Regions from separate parts of the Glutamicibacter sp. TV12E genome, predicted to be linked through region 4. Evidence: predicted binding sites of a transcription regulator. Region 4 holds the regulator's gene; each other region holds the start of a gene.

Region 1 (4,123 bases), 2.7 Mb from region 4:
GATGCGCCGCTTTAATTCCGGCATGGCCGAGCGCATCATGAACAATCCTTCGATGCCAGAAGACGTGGCGTTGGAGTCCAAGATGGTTTCCCGAGCCATCGAGTCGGCCCAGGCCCAGGTGGAAGGCGTCAACGCGGAACAGCGCAAAAACGTGCTGAAATACGATGACGTGATGAACCGCCAGCGCGAGGCGATCTACGCGGATCGCCGTGCCATCCTGGAAGGCGGCGATCTGGAAGAGAAGGTCGGACACTTCTTGGAAGATGTCGTCAAGGCCATGGTCTTGGAAGCGACTCAGGTGGGAAACCCGGACGAGTGGGAGCTCAAGCAGCTGTGGACCAACCTCAAGCAGCTGTACCCGATTGGCATCACGCTCGATGAAGTTGTAGAGGAAGCTGGCGGCGTGGGCCACCTCTCGGCGCAGTTCCTGGAGCGCGAGATCCATTCTGATGCTAAGTACCAGTACGAGGAGCGCGAGAAGCTGGTTGGTTCATCCACCATGCGTGATCTCGAACGGCGCGTTGTACTGTCCACGATCGGGCGCAAGTGGCAAGAGCACCTGTACGAGATGGACTACCTCAAGGAAGGCATTGGCTTGCGTGCCATGGCGCAGCGTGACCCGCTGGTGGAATACCAGCGCGAGGGCTTCACGATGTTCCAGACCATGATGGAAGGCATCCGCGAAGAAAGCATCGGCGCGCTGTTCAACCTGGACATTCCATCGGGTTCGGCGGCTGCCGCTGACGCTCCAGTGATCGATGAATCCGCGAAGCCGAAGAACCTCCAGTTCACCGGGCCAGACGAAGATGGGGAAGCCAGCACCACGCGTGCACAGGCAACCAACACCAGGAAGAAAAAGAAGGCCAAGCGGAACTAGATAAGTTCCACGTCGGTGACTTGCCAACGTCCGTGCCATGGCTCAATCTTGAGAGCCACGGCACGGACGCGGCTTTTAAAGCCGAGGATGGCGGTGCACTCCCAACTGCCGGATAGGCAGCGGTCCAAATGCAACGATAGTATTTGGCCATGTGTGGTGCCGGGCACCGGTTCCAGGGTATATTGCGCCGTCTCCAGCAGAGCTCGGCGCTGTAGCTTGGCGATGCAATTTGGTTCCATAACAAAGGCCAGCTGGCTCACGCTTCGATACCCGGCAACTATTTCGAAAACTGCGCGCGCCACGGAATGGGTAATTTCCACGACAGCCCGGTGCTCGGAACGGCAAACCTCCGAACGATGAAATATGTGGTCCAACGCCCTTCGCAGGTGTGCTGGAGCTTCGCAGGGTGCCCCAGCCCCGGATGATTCGCGGGAAGTCCATTCCGTTGAACGGGGGACAGGGAGAGCTGCCGTGGAACGTGCGCTGATGGTGATGGTACTCATGATGATGACTCCTTGATTCGGTGACGCGTGAGATGGGGTGCCAGTTATTCGGCTGGGGGAAGGACGAGAACCGTTCCGACCTCCAAATGGTTGGGATCCGGACCAATGGCTTGGCGATTGGCTTGGTAGATCTGTGGCCAATAAACGGAAATCTCCTCTGCTGTTGCCTGCGCGCCGAGAAGCCTTGCGGAGATGCTCCATAAGTTCTCGCCTTGGGCCACAACCACCTCAGTGGTGGTTCTTCGATGTTCCTGCTTCGGCTGTGCACTTGAAGAGACCAGCCGGCCTAGCGGCACGGAGACCTGCTCAGGAAACCATTGGGCGTTGGGGACAGTTCGCTGAGTTGCCTCTGTTGCCCCTGGCAAGCTCCCGCGCTCAGCGGCATATGCGTTCTCAAGGCCGGCCTCCGGAATTGTTCCACCGGCGTTTGCCGCCACGGTGGCAGAGAGCGCAATCGAAGTGCCAACGATGGAGCTGAGGATCCGCCGGGTGAACCGCGGCGCAATCCTATGGAAAAACCCGAGGACCTGTCGGTGCTCATGCTGTGCCGCCCAGGCTAGCGTTTTTGCAGCTGCCACGCGTACCACTAGCAAGGCAGCGAGGAAAAAGGCCGAAATGCTGGCCAGGAATTTGATGTACTCTGCCGGTTCCACGCCGGACTTTGCCGTGGAGACGAAATCGAGGATTGAACTTATTCCCACATAAATGATGACGAAGCACGCGCTCGTGAAGAGGACGAGCGTGATCTGTGTGCGCATCTTCATTATCGCTAACACTTCCTTAGGTGTAGTTTCATAGCATTTGATGCTATTTGATAAAGATAATGACACTTAGAAGTGTTTTTGTGAAGACCTGTTGGAACAAGAGTTTGTCTCGTACAGTTGGCACATGCGCTGGGATTCACTCTTTGATGATCTTGAGGCTCAACTTGCCGAACAAAGCCGCGCTCAACTTCGAGATGAAATCGCTGAGAATACTCGGATTGAGCGGGCAGCTGCTGAACTGAGTGAAAGTTTGTCGCGTTTTCACGGGTGTGAACTTTCAGTCAAGCTGGCCGGCAGCACAGAGATCCGCGCGCGGCTGGGTCCTTGCGCTGAAGATTACTTTTGCCTGGAAACAGACCTCTCCCAATGGGTTATTCGATATCAAGCCGTCGAATCCATTGCCTTGCCTGCCGCCACTAGACCAGCTGCTGCAAGAAGTACACAAGGTAGGGCAATTCGATTTTCGGCGGTTATCCGCGGAATGCTGAGGGACAGGTCCCTCTGCCAAATCTACGGAATTAATGGACTACCGATTGCGGAAGGAACTTTGGACCAAGCTGCCAAGGATTTTTTGGTCATTTCAACGCACCAGCGTGATGAGTATGTGCGTTCCAGCGAGCCGTCGGCGCAGCGGATGATTCCGCTGGGATCCATAGGCTGGGTCGTCGCGACGACGCTAAATTAATCCACACCTAGTAAACGGGTCTTTTCTACCGGAGTAACTTGTCGTAGGCTCACCATCCATAAGCACATTTCCCGGTGGAAGGATGGGCCTCGATGAGTGAGCAAGGCGTCCAAGGGGCAGCAGCGGCAAAAGCTTCGAGAATCAGGCGTCCAGGATGGAAGGATCCACGTTTGGCGCTGGGCACGGTCCTCGTTGTCGCATCAGTGGCCGGAACCATGTACCTCGTCGGCGAAATGCATGAAACAACCACCGTTTATGTGGCCCGCTCCAACATCACCCTCGGCGAGCAGCTCACGTCGGAGAACATGAAAACTCAAGAGGTTCAGCTCGGCGAGACGGCCAGTCGATACCTCCACCCGGAATCAGGCTTGGATGAGCTGGCACGAGCCAACACCTTCATCAGCGCAGGAGAATTGATCCCGGTAACCTCGGTGACGCATAGCGAACTTGGATCGCGTCGACCCATCAATATCGAACTGCCAGCGGACCTAACTTCATCCATCGGACCGGGAAGCTTCGTTGACGTATGGATCGCTAAACGTGAATCAGGCGGAAACACATACGGTGTTCCGGAAAAGCTCTCTTCGATGGTCGAGGTCGCAGCGCGTGTAGAAAGTGGAGGCGGACTAGTCAACCGGCAAGGCACCAATCTTGAACTGCTAGTGGAGCCGAACCAGCTGGAACCACTGTTGCAAGCACTGGCAAATGATTCCCGGATTATCGTGATTTACAACCCTGCTGGAGCTGAATAATGAGTATCTCCGTAGTCCTGTTGGATGAACAGGAATCCATGGTTCGCCAAATTGAGAGCTATCAAGGCGAACTGATCGTCACCAGAGTCTGTTCCGAAATCGCAGAAGCGGTTGCAGCCTGTCTAACGGCTGGCGCGGAAGTGCTTCTGATCGCCGATGCTCAACAAGTTCCACTCATGGAACAGGTTGATGAACTGTTGAGTCAGGGCACTGCAGTTGTATATTTGCTCGATGGCTCGGCTGCTATCAGTCCGATGCCCGAGGTGCTGCAGCTTCCGGCCGATATCGCCATGTCCGACTTGGAACAACGAATCACGGCAACCGTTCGATCCCTGAAACTGCCAGAAGGGAACCCGGAAAAGGCTGATCGTGAGACGGCAGATCTCGAACCAAGGGACAAGGGGAAGATAGTTTCCTTCTGGAGTGCTCCGGGGTCTCCAGGACGCAGCACAGTTGCTCTGAACTTTGCCGTCGAGGCGGCGGCCGCAGGCAGATCCGTTGTCTTGCTGGATGCCGACACGTACGCTGCGTCGATCTCTATT
Region 2 (4,123 bases), 2.0 Mb from region 4:
CCAGGGTGGTATCCACGATGCCGCCCCAGGTGCGCAGCACGTGCGCCCGGGCGAAGATCGGGAAGAGCTCCACGGCCGCGGCCATTTGCTCTTCGATCACGTGGAAAGCGCCACGCTGGCCGTAGCCGTTGTAGCTGTCGATCCCGGCGCCCATCACCAGTTCGCCCTTGTGGGCCTGGGAGACGTAGACGTGGATGTGGTTGGACATGACCACCGTCGGGTGGACCGGCTCGAACAGCTCGGAGACCAGGGCCTGGAGCGGGTGGGACTGGATCGGCAATTCGAATCCGGCCATTTCGGCCAGCACCGAGGAGTGCCCGGCACCTGCCAGGGCGACCTTGCCGGCGTTGATGGTGCCGCGCGTGGTCTTCACGCCGGTGACCTTCTCGCCGTCCTTGATGAAGCCGGTGACTTCGCAGTTCTGGATGATGTCCACGCCCATCTCGTTGGCCTTGCGGGCGAAGGCCCAAGCCACGTGGTCGTGCTTGGCGATGCCGGCACGTGGCTGCCAGGTTGCGCCCATGACCGGGTAGCGGATGTTGTCGCTGGTGTTGATGATCGGGCAGGCTTCCTTGACCTGGGAGGGGTCGAGCCATTCGGCGTCCACGCCGTTGAGCTTATTCGCCTCCACGCGGCGCACCGATTCGCGCACGTCGCCCAGGGTGTGGGCCAGGTTCATCACGCCGCGCTGGGAGAACAGGAAGTCGTATTCCAGGTCCTCGGGCAGCTGCTCCCAGAGCTTCAGCGACTTCTCGTAGATGCCGGCCGATTCATCCCACAGGTAGTTCGAGCGGATGATGGTGGTGTTGCGGGCCATGTTCCCGCCGGCCAGCCACCCCTTTTCCAGGACTGCGACATTGGTGATGCCATGGTTTTTCGCGAGGAAGTACGCGGTAGCCAGGCCGTGGCCGCCACCGCCGACGATCACAACGTCGTAGGACTTCTTGGGGTCCGGATTCGCCCACAGGAACTCCGGGTGTTCAGGCAGCAGATCAGCCACAGTGAATCTCCAATCTTCGACAGTACCGCGTGCAATGTATGAATTGCCGACAACTGATATATCAATCTGCGATTCACTGTATGATAGAAAGCGAAACCCGGTCAATGGGTACGCGAAAATTACTTTGATGCTACGCACCGCAGGAGGAGTCCCCATGAGCGAATCCCTCTCAGATCGCGCCTACCAGATACTGCGCGACCGCCTGATCATGCTGGATATCGCCCCGGGCGAGCCGATCAACGAAGCCCAGCTGGTCCAGGAGCTCAATATCGGCCGCACCCCGCTGCGCGAAGCGCTCAAGCGGCTCGAAGTCGACCATCTGGTCCATTCCTACCCGCGCCGGGGAACCTTCGCCACGCGCGTGGATATCACCGAGCTCGCCGCCATAACCGAAGTGCGCCTAGCCCTGGAACCCCTTGCGGCCGATCGAGCCGCCGCGCTGGGTGGCGGATCAGTCCGGGCCGAAATCGAGCAGACCCTCCGCACCATCTCCCATCTCACCGGCGACGAGACCCGGCGCAGCCTCATGGAAAACGACCTGGCCGTGCACCGCCTGATCTACCAGGCCGCCGCCAACCACCACCTGGAAGAGACCCTCATCCGGCTCGATAACCTCGCCACGCGCATCTGGTGCCTCACCCTCGATCGCCTGCCGAGCATCGACGCGCATATCGCCGAGCACCAGGCGCTGCTCAAAGCAGTCCTCGATCAAGCCCCTGAAACTGCCAGCACCCTGGCTCGCGACCACATCGCAAGTTTCGAAGCTTCGGTCCGCGCCGTTCTCTGACCCAAAAATCCACCGCCCATTCCATGCCGATATTCAGCCATCAATGCCCAGCTAATCACTACTTGATGTGTGACTTTATCGTGTTCTAAAAGTTATCCACACATAATTAAACTTTCGAAGACATATTCGACTACCCAGCGTAAAATGAGAATATGTCCGAAATAGTAACCCCCTCGGGGGATCATCCCGACCCATCAGATCACGGCACCATCCATGCCGTGATCGGAGCGCTGGAAACTAGACTGGCATACCTTGAAGAACATGGAACTAAATTCGAGTGCGCCGAAGCCATTTCCGAACTCGAATCCACCGTGGCCTCATTGAACTACCACCAAGCTGCACTTTCTCATCAGCTCGAAATTGACGTGGTGCAATCCAATTCCGAAAAGCATCCCGGAAGCAAAGCCTGCAGTCAGCTCAACCGTGGCGCAGCTGCCGCCGTTGCACTCGCCCGCCGCACGGACCCCCATGGCTACCAAACGTATTTAGAGAACTGCCGGATCCTCTTCGAAAGCACTCCACATCTGGCCGCTGCATATAGCCGTGGCGAATTCACCGAGGCCCAGATTCGGGCTATTCTCACCCCGCTGCATTCCGTCAAGGAAGAACGCCGAACAGAATTCGACGACCTTTTCGCCAAGAATCCGAAGATGTTTGAGAACCTGGGCAATAGGAAAATCAGTGACGCTGTCTACGACTTCACCCTGACCTACGCTTCGGACCAGCAGTGCAAGGAACAGAAATCTGCTGAGGAAAAGCGCTTCGTCAAATTCACGCCTAATTCCCGCACCGGCATGATGCGTGTGAACGGCAGTATCCCCATCAGCGCGGGGATCGCCATGAAGAATGACATGAAAGCCACGGCTCGCAGCCTCAAAGCAAAGGGCGATTCCCGCACCCGGGCGCAGATAGAGGCAGACTACTTCTCGAGTTTCTGCACCAACCCCGAGGCCAAGGTTCCACTCACCCTAACTCTTGGCTTGGTAATGACAGATAAGACGCTTTTTCTCGGCGACAGGAATCCCGCCCACCTGGAAGGCTACGGCGTCATTGCTCCCCAGTACGCCCGTGAGCTGGTTGCCGGCCAGGAGATCATGAACAACATGACCCTGGCTGACATGGCCGCCACTCGCTCACCGGCTTTCGTTGAAACGCTGGAAGCCACCATCGAACTCATCCGCCTGTATACCGCCCCGGGTGACAAGGAACTGATCGCGATGGATTCCAAAGCGAGGATCTTCCCGGAGAAAATGAAGAAATTCGTCAAAATACGCGACAGACATTGCCGCACCCCATTCTGCGACGGAACGATTGAGGAAATCGACCATGTCACCCAAGCTTATTTAGGCGGACATACCTGCGTGATCAATTCCGACGGTCGTTGCAAGTTGTGCAACCAAGCCAAGGAAACCCCAGGATGGCAGGAATTCGTCCTCAAGAGCGGACCACATTCAATGCTGATCAACACCGGCATGGGCATCAAGTACCGGTCCACGGCACCGCCAGCGACCGGTTTTGCGCATAAGCCTTACCCACAGCACATGAGTGAAGCCGACTGGGTACGCACATTTGAAGATTGGCTCAATCGGCCGCCAGACAGTGGCGGCAGTCCGCCTGATGGCCAGGACATTCCACCGGACATTGAAGACATTCCCGCATGATGTCGACGACGGATGCAAAATGAAGAATCCGCACAATGGTGACGCTAGTTCACCTGAAAATCCATTCCAACCATTTCTTGAGACACCTTCCAAACACGTTGGGCTTCCGGTTCCGAAGTGAGCCGGGAGTACAACGGTTGTTTCGCCGGGCCACCGCCCAAATGGAGGAATCCGCTCGGTCCAAAGAACTCACCTCCAGCGGTTTCCGGAGCAGCTGCAGCCATGAGTGCAGGAAGCTTCGCGGTCTCAACGGTTCCCAGAACTAGTCCTTTTTCCGAGAGGAATCGAATCACTCTGCGGAATGGGGTTTCAGCGCTTCGCCCAATCTCAGGACGAGCCGCCAGCAGGTTTGTTGGGGCGACTCCTGGATGAGAAAGATTGCTCGATATCCCCCACCCGTGCGCTTTGCTTTGCCGATCCAGTTCCAGCCCGAAGAGCCCCAAAGCAATCTTGGACTGGCTGTAGGCACGCTGTCCGCGGTACGACCGCTCCCAGTTCAAATCCTGCCAATTTATGGATCCCTCATTAGCGGCAATGCTTACTTGCGAGGTCACGCGAGCCTTACCCGTTTTGAGTAATGGCAGTAGGTGACCGACTAGAGCGACGTGGCCTAGGTGGTTGGTTCCAAACTGAAGTTCAAAACCATCTTTGGTCTCTTGACGATCTGGCGGCGCC
Region 3 (4,123 bases), 1.9 Mb from region 4:
GTGCAGTCAGTGCCGAGAGTGAAGCGATGACCGCGATCACCGCAGTGAAGAGGCTGATCTGGACCCAGCCGTTGGCTTCAAGCCCGCCTAGCGCGGCCACAATGGACGGCGCGAAACCGGCCATGAGGAAGCCAAGCTGGGTGCCGATGGCCAAACCGGAGAAGCGCACTTGCGAGGAGAACATTTCCGCGTAGAAGCTTGGCCAAACGGCGTTCGCTGCAGCGTAGGCGCAGGAGAAGACCAGGACCGACAGGGTGAACTGCAGCAACGCGTTGCTGGATTCCATGGACCGCAGATAGAACGGCATGATGGCCGCCGAGCCCAGGGCGCCGTAAATGAAGACCGGCTTGCGGCCGATCTTGTCAGCCAGCATGCCGAAGAGTGGCTGCGAAATCAATGCGCCGATGTTGCCGGCAACAACAAGCCACAGGGTGATCGACTCATCCATGTTTCCAATGACCTTGCCATAGGAGATGGCCAGGGTACCGTACACCGTGGAGACGGCGGCGATGAATGCGCACAGCACTACGCGCAGCACGTCCTTCCAGTGGAAGCGCAGCAGAACTGCCAGCGGCAGCTTGGCAATCTCATTGTTCTTCTTGGCTTCTTCGAACTCCGGGGTTTCGTGCAGCGAACGGCGGATGAAGAAGGTGATGATGACTACGACTGCAGAGAGCCAGAACGGGATACGCCAGCCGATGCCGAACTTGATCTCATCCGGAAGGGCAACCACTGGAATGAAGATCATCGCGGCAAGAATCTGGCCACCTTGGGTACCGGTGAGCGTCCACGAGGTGAAAAAGCTGCGGCGGTGATCCGGGGCGTGCTCCAGCGACAACGATGAGGCTCCGGCCTGCTCGCCGGCCGCCGAGAGCCCCTGGCATAGCCGGGCGAAGACCAGCAGGATCGGGGCCAGCCAGCCTACCTGCTCGAAGGTGGGCAGGCAGCCGATGAGGAAGGTGGACGCGCCCATCAGAATCAGGGTGAACATCAGAACTTTTTGCCGGCCGATGCGGTCGCCAAAGTGCCCCACGAAGATGGCTCCCACCGGGCGGGCCACGTAGGCAAAGCCGAAGGTGGCCAGCGACATCACCGCAGCGTTGGCATCGGTGTCGGGGAAGAAGATATGCGGAAAGATCAGGGCTGCGGCTGAGCCGAAGATGAAGAAATCGTAGTATTCAACAGCGCTGCCCATGAAGCTGGCGACGGCCGCTTTGACCGGTGTTCGTCCTGCACTGCCGGTGCCGGCAGAAGCGTCGGAGTTGTGTGGCGATGGCATCGGGTGACTCCTCGTCGAGTGTTTTGAGGGTAACGATCCGTTCTAAATGTTCGCTATGCGTACACTTGTTCGGAATGTGTTCATTGGATTACAGTAGATGTAAATCACAACTCAGGCAATACCTGACGTCATCAAGAAGAGCTGCGGGAGAACATGAGTACACGTGCTGAGTCTTATCTGGTCGGTCTGATCGGGGACGGCGTCATGCCATCGCTGACCCCGCCGATGCACGAACGCGCCGCCGAGGTGCACGGGCTGCGCTACCTGTATCGGCCGATTGACCTCACCGAACTGGAACTTCCGGCAAGCGGCATCGGGGAATTGCTCCAAGCAGGAGCCAAGCTGGGATTCAACGCCTTCAATGTAACCCATCCTTGCAAACAACTTGTTCTGGACCACCTGGATGACATCTCGCCAACGGCGAGGGCCATTGGCGCAGTGAACACCGTGGTGATCCAGGACGGGAAATTCATCGGGCACAACACCGACGCTTCCGGATTCTCCCGCGGCCTGGCCGAGGGGCTTCCCGGAGCCAAGAAGCAGAAAGTGCTCCAGCTGGGCGCTGGCGGCGCTGGCGCCGCGGTGGCCTACGCCTTGCTGGCTTCCGGGACCGAGCAGTTGCACATCGTTGATCTCGACGAGGATCGGGTCAACCACCGGGTCCAAGAGCTGCGCAAGAACTTCCCGCAAGCCCTGGTCCTTGCCGCAACCCCTGCCCAGGTTCCGCAGCTTCTGGGCGAGGCCGATGGATTATTGAATGCCACCCCGATCGGCATGCACCATCATCCCGGTCTTCCGCTGGATATCGCAGCACTGGAATCACGGCACTGGGTTGCCGATTGCATCTACCGCCCGGTGGACACTGAACTGATCGTTGCCGCCCGCAGCCTTGGATGCCAGGTGCTGGACGGCGGATACATGGCCGTGGGCCAGGCGGTGGACGCCTTCGAAATCATCACTGGCATCAGGCCGGAAACACAGCAGGTGCGTGGCCACTTGCTGGAACTGCTGGAAAAAGGACTGTAATGCGCACCTCCATCGCTACGGTTTGCCTGTCGGGAACCCTGGAAGAAAAACTCCTGGCTTGCGCCAAGGCCGGCTTTGACGGCATCGAGATCTTTGAGCAAGATCTCCTGGTGAGCCCGATGTCCCCCGAGGAAGTCAAGGCCATGGCGCACCGGCTGGGGCTGACCTTGGATTTGTTCCAGCCCTTCCGTGATTTTGAAGGCGTCAGTGAAGAACAGCTGCAGGCCAACCTGCACCGCGCTGAAGCCAAGTTCCAGCTCATGCAACGGCTGGGCATGGACCTGATGCTGCTGTGCTCGAATGTCGGCACCGCCACCATCAACGACGATGGCCTGTTTGTGGATCAAATCCGGCAGCTTTCGGATCTTGCCGCCCGGTACGATGTGCGCATTGCCTATGAAGCGTTGGCTTGGGGCAAGTATGTTGATACCTACCAGCATTCGTGGGAGATCGTGAAGCGGGTAGACCGGGCCAATGTGGGATTGTGCATCGACAGCTTCCATATCCTCTCGCGCGGCGATGATCCATCGGAGATCGCCGCAATTCCCGGAGAGAAGATCTTCTTTGTCCAGCTGGCCGATGCGCCGGTGCTCTCCATGGATATCCTTTCCTGGTCTCGACACTATCGGCTTTTCCCGGGACAGGGCGGCTTCGCTCTGGACCAGTTCTTGGCAGAACTCGTGCGCTCAGGCTACGACGGCATCATTTCCTTGGAAATCTTCAATGATGTTTTCCGCCAATCAAACGTGCAACGCACCGCCATCGACGGGTTGCGGTCCTTGCAGTGGCTGCAGTCCAAGACTGCCCAGCTGTTGAGCTCGGCAGGGGAGCAATACGCCTTGGACCTCAAGGTCCTGCCCGGCGACCAAGACGCCACCGGGTTCGACTTTGCCGAAATCCGGACCGAAGACCCAGAGCGCGTGGCCGGGATGCTGGCACAACTTGGTTTCAGCTTCAGCGGGCAGCACCGCCGCAAGCCGGTGCAGCTGTGGAGCTCGGGCGAGGCGAAGATCATCATCAATTCGCAACGAAGCCGAGGTGTGGAAGCAGCCGTCTCCGGCTTCGGTGTGCTGGTGCCGGACCCGGTGGCCAGCGGCGAACGCGGTGGAGCCCTGCTCGCGACGCGAGTGCCTCGCCAGCAAACCAACAATGAACAAGACCTTCCTGGCTTCGTAGCGCCCGATAGCACCGAAGTATTCTTCAGCTCACCGGCCAATACCCGGAACTGGGTCCTGGAATTCGAAGATGCCGGGCCTGCGGCATCCGAGGTGCCGAGCGGGCCGATCCTGGGCATCGACCACATCAACATCGCCCAGCCATGGCAATGCTTCGACGAATCCGTCCTGTTCTACAGCAGTGTCCTGAACCTCAAGGCACGTCCCGGAACGGAAGTCCCCAGCCCGATGGGACTAGTGCGTTCACAGGTTCTTTCCACGGCGGATTCCGGTGTCCGGCTGGCGCTGAACATTGTGCCGCAGGGACTGGAAAGCATCATCGAGCGCAACCACGAGTACCCGGAACATGTGGCCCTGCGGGCCGATGACATCATCGCGGTGGCACGCAATGCGCGCGCACGCGGCATGGAGTTCCTGCAGGTCCCCGACAACTATTACGAGGACCTGGCGGCCCGCTTCGACCTTGACGCGCAATTGCTCGATACCCTCAAGGAACTGCACCTGTTGTACGACCGCGATGAGGCCGGCGAGTTCCTGCATTTCTACACCAAGACCCTTGGCAACATGTTCTTTGAGGTAGTTGAACGGCGTTCTGGCTACGATGGGTATGGGGCGCCCAATGCGCCGGTCAGGCTTGCATCTC
Region 4 (4,123 bases):
ATCATCGACAAGATTCCATTCCCACGCCCGGACGACCCGATTTCGAAGGCCCGGACCGAAGACGTCGCCAAGCACGGTGGCAATGGCTTTATGCAGGTTTCGGCTACTCATGCCGCCATCCGCTTGGCGCAGGGCGCAGGACGCCTGATCCGATCGGTCAACGACCGGGGCGTTGTTGCCATATTGGACTCGCGCATGGCCACGGCGCGCTATGGAAGCTTCCTGAAGGCTACCCTGCCACCGATGTGGCCCACAGTAGACAAGAAGGTTATTTCTGGAGTTCTGGAACGCCTCAAGCCTGCTGAAAAGTAACTTCCGGTGCTTGAAATCAATGACCCGGTGACTCGGGCTCGTTGAATGCACTAATGTCTGTGCCACAGGGAAGGCAAATTCCGGAAGGCAAGATGAAATCCATGAGGGAACTGGCGCGTGAAGCAGCCGAAGATACGCATGCGCGTTTTGGCCATCGGCTCCTTCGCCTGCCAGGCACGTGGATTGGCCGGCCCTATAGCCTTCAGCACCGGATGCATGACGGAAGCATGCTCAGCAATATGAATGGATTTTCTCATCCGTTTGCTGAGTGGAACTATTGGTGGCAGGCCCACTATCTGGATGCGATCCTTGACGACGGGCTGGGCTATTGGGAAGCTGGCGATCGTGATGCAGCCCGGCGCGAACTTCACCGTTCCAAAGACCTGCTGGCAGGAATCCGCATACGCAATTTCGGAGTCTTCCCGAACTACTTCTTTGACGATATGGCATGGCTGGCGCTGGCAAGCCAGAGGTTGCTGGCCTTTTCCCGGAAGCTGGAAGGGCACAGCCACCGCGGTGCAAAACGAGCAATAACGACTTTGCGCAAGCAATTGGAAAGCGGCATCGACGAAGTCCTCGATGGCGGCTTGTACTGGTCGAGGAAACGCGATTTCAAGAATGCCCCTGCCAACGCTCCTGCCGCACTCTTTTTCGCACGCATCGGTGATCGCGAACAAGCCAGGGAGCTGCTTAACTGGATGCATTCCAACATCTTCAGCGACCAGCACGGTTTATATTTTGATGGGCTCAGACTCACTTCATCAGGCCAAAAACTGGAAGATCATCTCTATACCTATAACCAGGGTCCGGTGCTCGGCGCGCTGCTGGAATTAGGTACCGCGGCTGATTTGGAGCATGCTGCTGCACTTGTTCATGCCACACGCCGGCATCTGGCCGATGAGGCTGGATCCCTGGTGCTTGATGGAGGAGGCGATGGCAACCTATTTGCCGGGATTCTCTGCCGATACCTGGCCCTCTGCGCAAACGATGATCGCATGGATCTGGACGTTCGGGGCATCGCACGCGATTTGGTGACGTCGACAGCTAGCCGATTGGTCAACGAAGAACCACGACGGCTCTCAGCGGCAGTTCAGCGTTGGATGATCTTCAGCGCAGCACAACGCTGCGAATCGAAACCGAAATCGCAGGGAGTAATGGACTGAGGGGTGTTGATGCTTGCGCACCAACACCCCTCATGCCTGATGCGATTAGAGCGAACGCATCACAGAAACAACACGGCCCATGATCTTGGCCGCGTCGCCCAAGATCGGTTCGTAGCGTGAGTTCTGGGGCAGCAGCCATGTATGCCCATCGCGCTGCCGGAAGGTTTTGACAGTGGCTTCTTCGTCCAGCAATGCAGCGACGATATCGCCGTTTTCAGCATTCTGCTGACGGCGGACGACTACCCAGTCACCATCGCAGATAGCGGCATCAACCATGGAATCGCCAGAGACTTTGAGCATGAACAATTCGCCGTGTCCGACCAGCTGGCGAGGCAACGAGAAAACATCTTCGACAGACTGATCAGCAAGGATCGGCCCACCAGCAGCGATCCGGCCGACCAATGGAACCATGGTGGTATCGGCTGACGTGCTGAGCTCGATGACCATCGCGTCTTCGGCAGCCTTGCTCTCTGCAGCCTCCGACGCCGTTGAGTTCTCAGCATCGTCCGCCAACTGCAGTGGCAACAAAATCTCCATGGCGCGTGGACGGCGTGGATCTCGACGAATGTACCCGAGCTTTTCTAGCTGGCTCAATTGGTGGGTGACGCTCGAAAGGCTCTTGAGTCCTACCGAGTCGCCAATCTCACGCATGGATGGTGGATAGCCGTTCTTGCCGATGGCACGCTGGATCGTTTCCAGGATCTTCTTTTGGCGAATCGTCAACGAGCGTGCATTCGATCGGGGAGTGCGTTGTGAAGCTGACATGAGATTTTGCCTTCCCTAGCTATCTGTCGAAAGTTCAGCAGTCCAAACTGTCGGAGCCAGATGGTGTGATGTTTTCATTGCTCGTCTACTTCGAAATCTTAGTGGATAAGCGAGCTTCTTTCAAAGATTTGTTCGAAAACTTCTGGACAAGTCGGACGAAGCTCTGTTAGAACAGATGTACTAGTTTCGAACAAGTCTTCGAAATCTACGTATCGAATATAACTTCGCATCGCTACACAATCTTGAGGAGATAAGGTCATGGCAACCCTCGCACTTGACTCAAATCAAACCCAGAGTCCATTGAAGATCCGGATCAACCGCCGCGGCTGGGCTGTTTTGGTGGGCATTCCAGTTTTTGCGCTAACCGTAGCTGCAGTGTTCTTCTTCTCGATGTTCGCTTCTGATGCAAAGGCATCATCTGAACTCCCAATGGGCGTCGAAACTGTGGACGTCACCGTTATCCCGGGCGATACCGTGTGGAGCTTGGCCAAGGAATACGCCCAGGGCTACGACGTCACTTCTGCTGTCAGCCACATTTCGGAACTCAACTCCCTCCAGGGAAGCGAGATCCACGTTGGCGACTCGCTGTCGATCCCGGTGCTCGCTGGTTAGAGCATCGATCGAGGCAGGGGATTGTTACCTTGGCTCGTAGCGGATTCACCCGCCAAGCCGGTACACACGTAGACTTATTGCGTGAATGACCGCAGTGAACTTTTGAGTCAGCTGCCCTTGCGTGAGAATCTCCGCGGGCTATCCCCATATGGCGCACCACAAATCGACGTGCCCATTCAGCTGAATGTCAACGAGAACACTCATCCGCTTCCGCCAACCGTCGTGGATGCCATTGCGCAAGAGGTCGCAAAAGCAGCAACCAGCCTCAACAGATACCCGGATCGTGAATTCACCGAACTCCGTGAACTGCTGGCTAACTATCTCGGCCATTCCCTGACCGCAGGGAACATCTGGGCGGCAAACGGCTCGAACGAAATCCTCCAGCAAATCCTGCAAGCATTCGGCGGGCCAGGACGAAGCGTCATGAGTTTCGGGCCAACATACTCGATGTACCCCCTCCTCGCTAGCGGGACCGATACAACATATATCGCCGGTACGCGCGCCGAGGATTTCACTCTCTCCGCAGAATCCGCGGCAGAACAAGTTCTCAGGCACCAACCGAACATTGTCTTCCTGTGCTCTCCCAACAACCCCACGGGCACGGCGCTTGGCCTGGACGTGATCACAGCCGTATATGACGCAATGAGCGAGCACAATGGCATGGTCATTGTTGACGAAGCCTACGCCGAGTTTTCCTTGTCCAGCACCAAATCGGCGCTCACCTTGCTTGAAGGCCGCCAGCGGCTCATCGTCACGCGCACCATGTCAAAGGCCTTTGGCCTTGCCGGCGCCCGCGTCGGGTACCTCGCAGCGGCGCCTGAAGTCACCGATGCCATTCGCTTGGTGCGGCTGCCGTACCACCTCTCGGCCGTCACGCAAGCAACTGCCGTAGCGGCGCTGAAGAATATCGATTTGTTGTTGGCCCAGGTGGAAGACATCAAAACGCAACGAGATCGAATTGTTGCGCGCTTGAAAGAGCTTGGGCTTAAGCCTTCCGTCTCCGACTCCAACTTCGTCTTTTTCGGCGGGCTGGAGAACCCCCACGCGGTGTGGGAAGGATTGTTGGAAGCAGGCATTATCGTCCGCGACAATGGGATCCCGGGCACTCTGCGAGTAACCGCCGGAACCGAATCAGAAACTACTGCGTTCTTGGACCGTCTATCCGAGCTGCTCGGCGCGGAAAAGTAATCAAGAACAAGCGAAGGAAGACATGGCTGCCGAATTGATTGGCGCACGTCGCGCCCGCATGGAACGCGTCACCAGCGAATCGT

What was found. Region 4 encodes LexA, which represses DNA repair genes until DNA is damaged. Its sites were predicted from a motif close to TCGAACANNTGTTCGA; they were not measured.
Region 1: a site for LexA is predicted at 2,237-2,252, ahead of ACT7DV_RS12750 (LysM peptidoglycan-binding domain-containing protein). Genes of this name have one in related genera too.
Region 2: a site for LexA is predicted at 1,902-1,917, ahead of ACT7DV_RS09675 (DUF222 domain-containing protein). Genes of this name have one in related genera too.
Region 3: a site for LexA is predicted at 1,337-1,352, ahead of ACT7DV_RS09085 (shikimate dehydrogenase). Genes of this name have one in related genera too.

Annotation. Positions count from the first base shown of each region.
Region 1 covers NZ_JBQVVF010000001.1:2,704,368-2,708,490, forward strand. The annotation lists gene secA (preprotein translocase subunit SecA) at 1-877, shown strand, start outside; gene ACT7DV_RS12745 (Rv3235 family protein) at 874-1,380, opposite strand; gene ACT7DV_RS12750 (LysM peptidoglycan-binding domain-containing protein) at 1,425-2,144, opposite strand; gene ACT7DV_RS12755 (hypothetical protein) at 2,269-2,829, shown strand; gene ACT7DV_RS12760 (hypothetical protein) at 2,922-3,581, shown strand; gene ACT7DV_RS12765 (AAA family ATPase) at 3,581-4,123, shown strand, end outside.
Region 2 covers NZ_JBQVVF010000001.1:2,059,415-2,063,537, reverse strand. The annotation lists gene ACT7DV_RS09685 (sarcosine oxidase subunit beta family protein) at 1-1,000, opposite strand, end outside; gene ACT7DV_RS09680 (GntR family transcriptional regulator) at 1,155-1,787, shown strand; gene ACT7DV_RS09675 (DUF222 domain-containing protein) at 2,108-3,448, shown strand; gene ACT7DV_RS09670 (SDR family oxidoreductase) at 3,493-4,123, opposite strand, start outside.
Region 3 covers NZ_JBQVVF010000001.1:1,943,226-1,947,348, forward strand. The annotation lists gene ACT7DV_RS09080 (MFS transporter) at 1-1,279, opposite strand, end outside; gene ACT7DV_RS09085 (shikimate dehydrogenase) at 1,433-2,305, shown strand; gene ACT7DV_RS09090 (bifunctional sugar phosphate isomerase/epimerase/4-hydroxyphenylpyruvate dioxygenase family protein) at 2,305-4,123, shown strand, end outside.
Region 4 covers NZ_JBQVVF010000001.1:47,199-51,321, reverse strand. The annotation lists gene ACT7DV_RS00230 (ATP-dependent DNA helicase) at 1-312, shown strand, start outside; gene ACT7DV_RS00225 (glycoside hydrolase family 76 protein) at 366-1,475, shown strand; gene lexA (transcriptional repressor LexA) at 1,521-2,240, opposite strand; gene ACT7DV_RS00215 (LysM peptidoglycan-binding domain-containing protein) at 2,499-2,852, shown strand; gene ACT7DV_RS00210 (histidinol-phosphate transaminase) at 2,934-4,040, shown strand; gene hisB (imidazoleglycerol-phosphate dehydratase HisB) at 4,063-4,123, shown strand, end outside.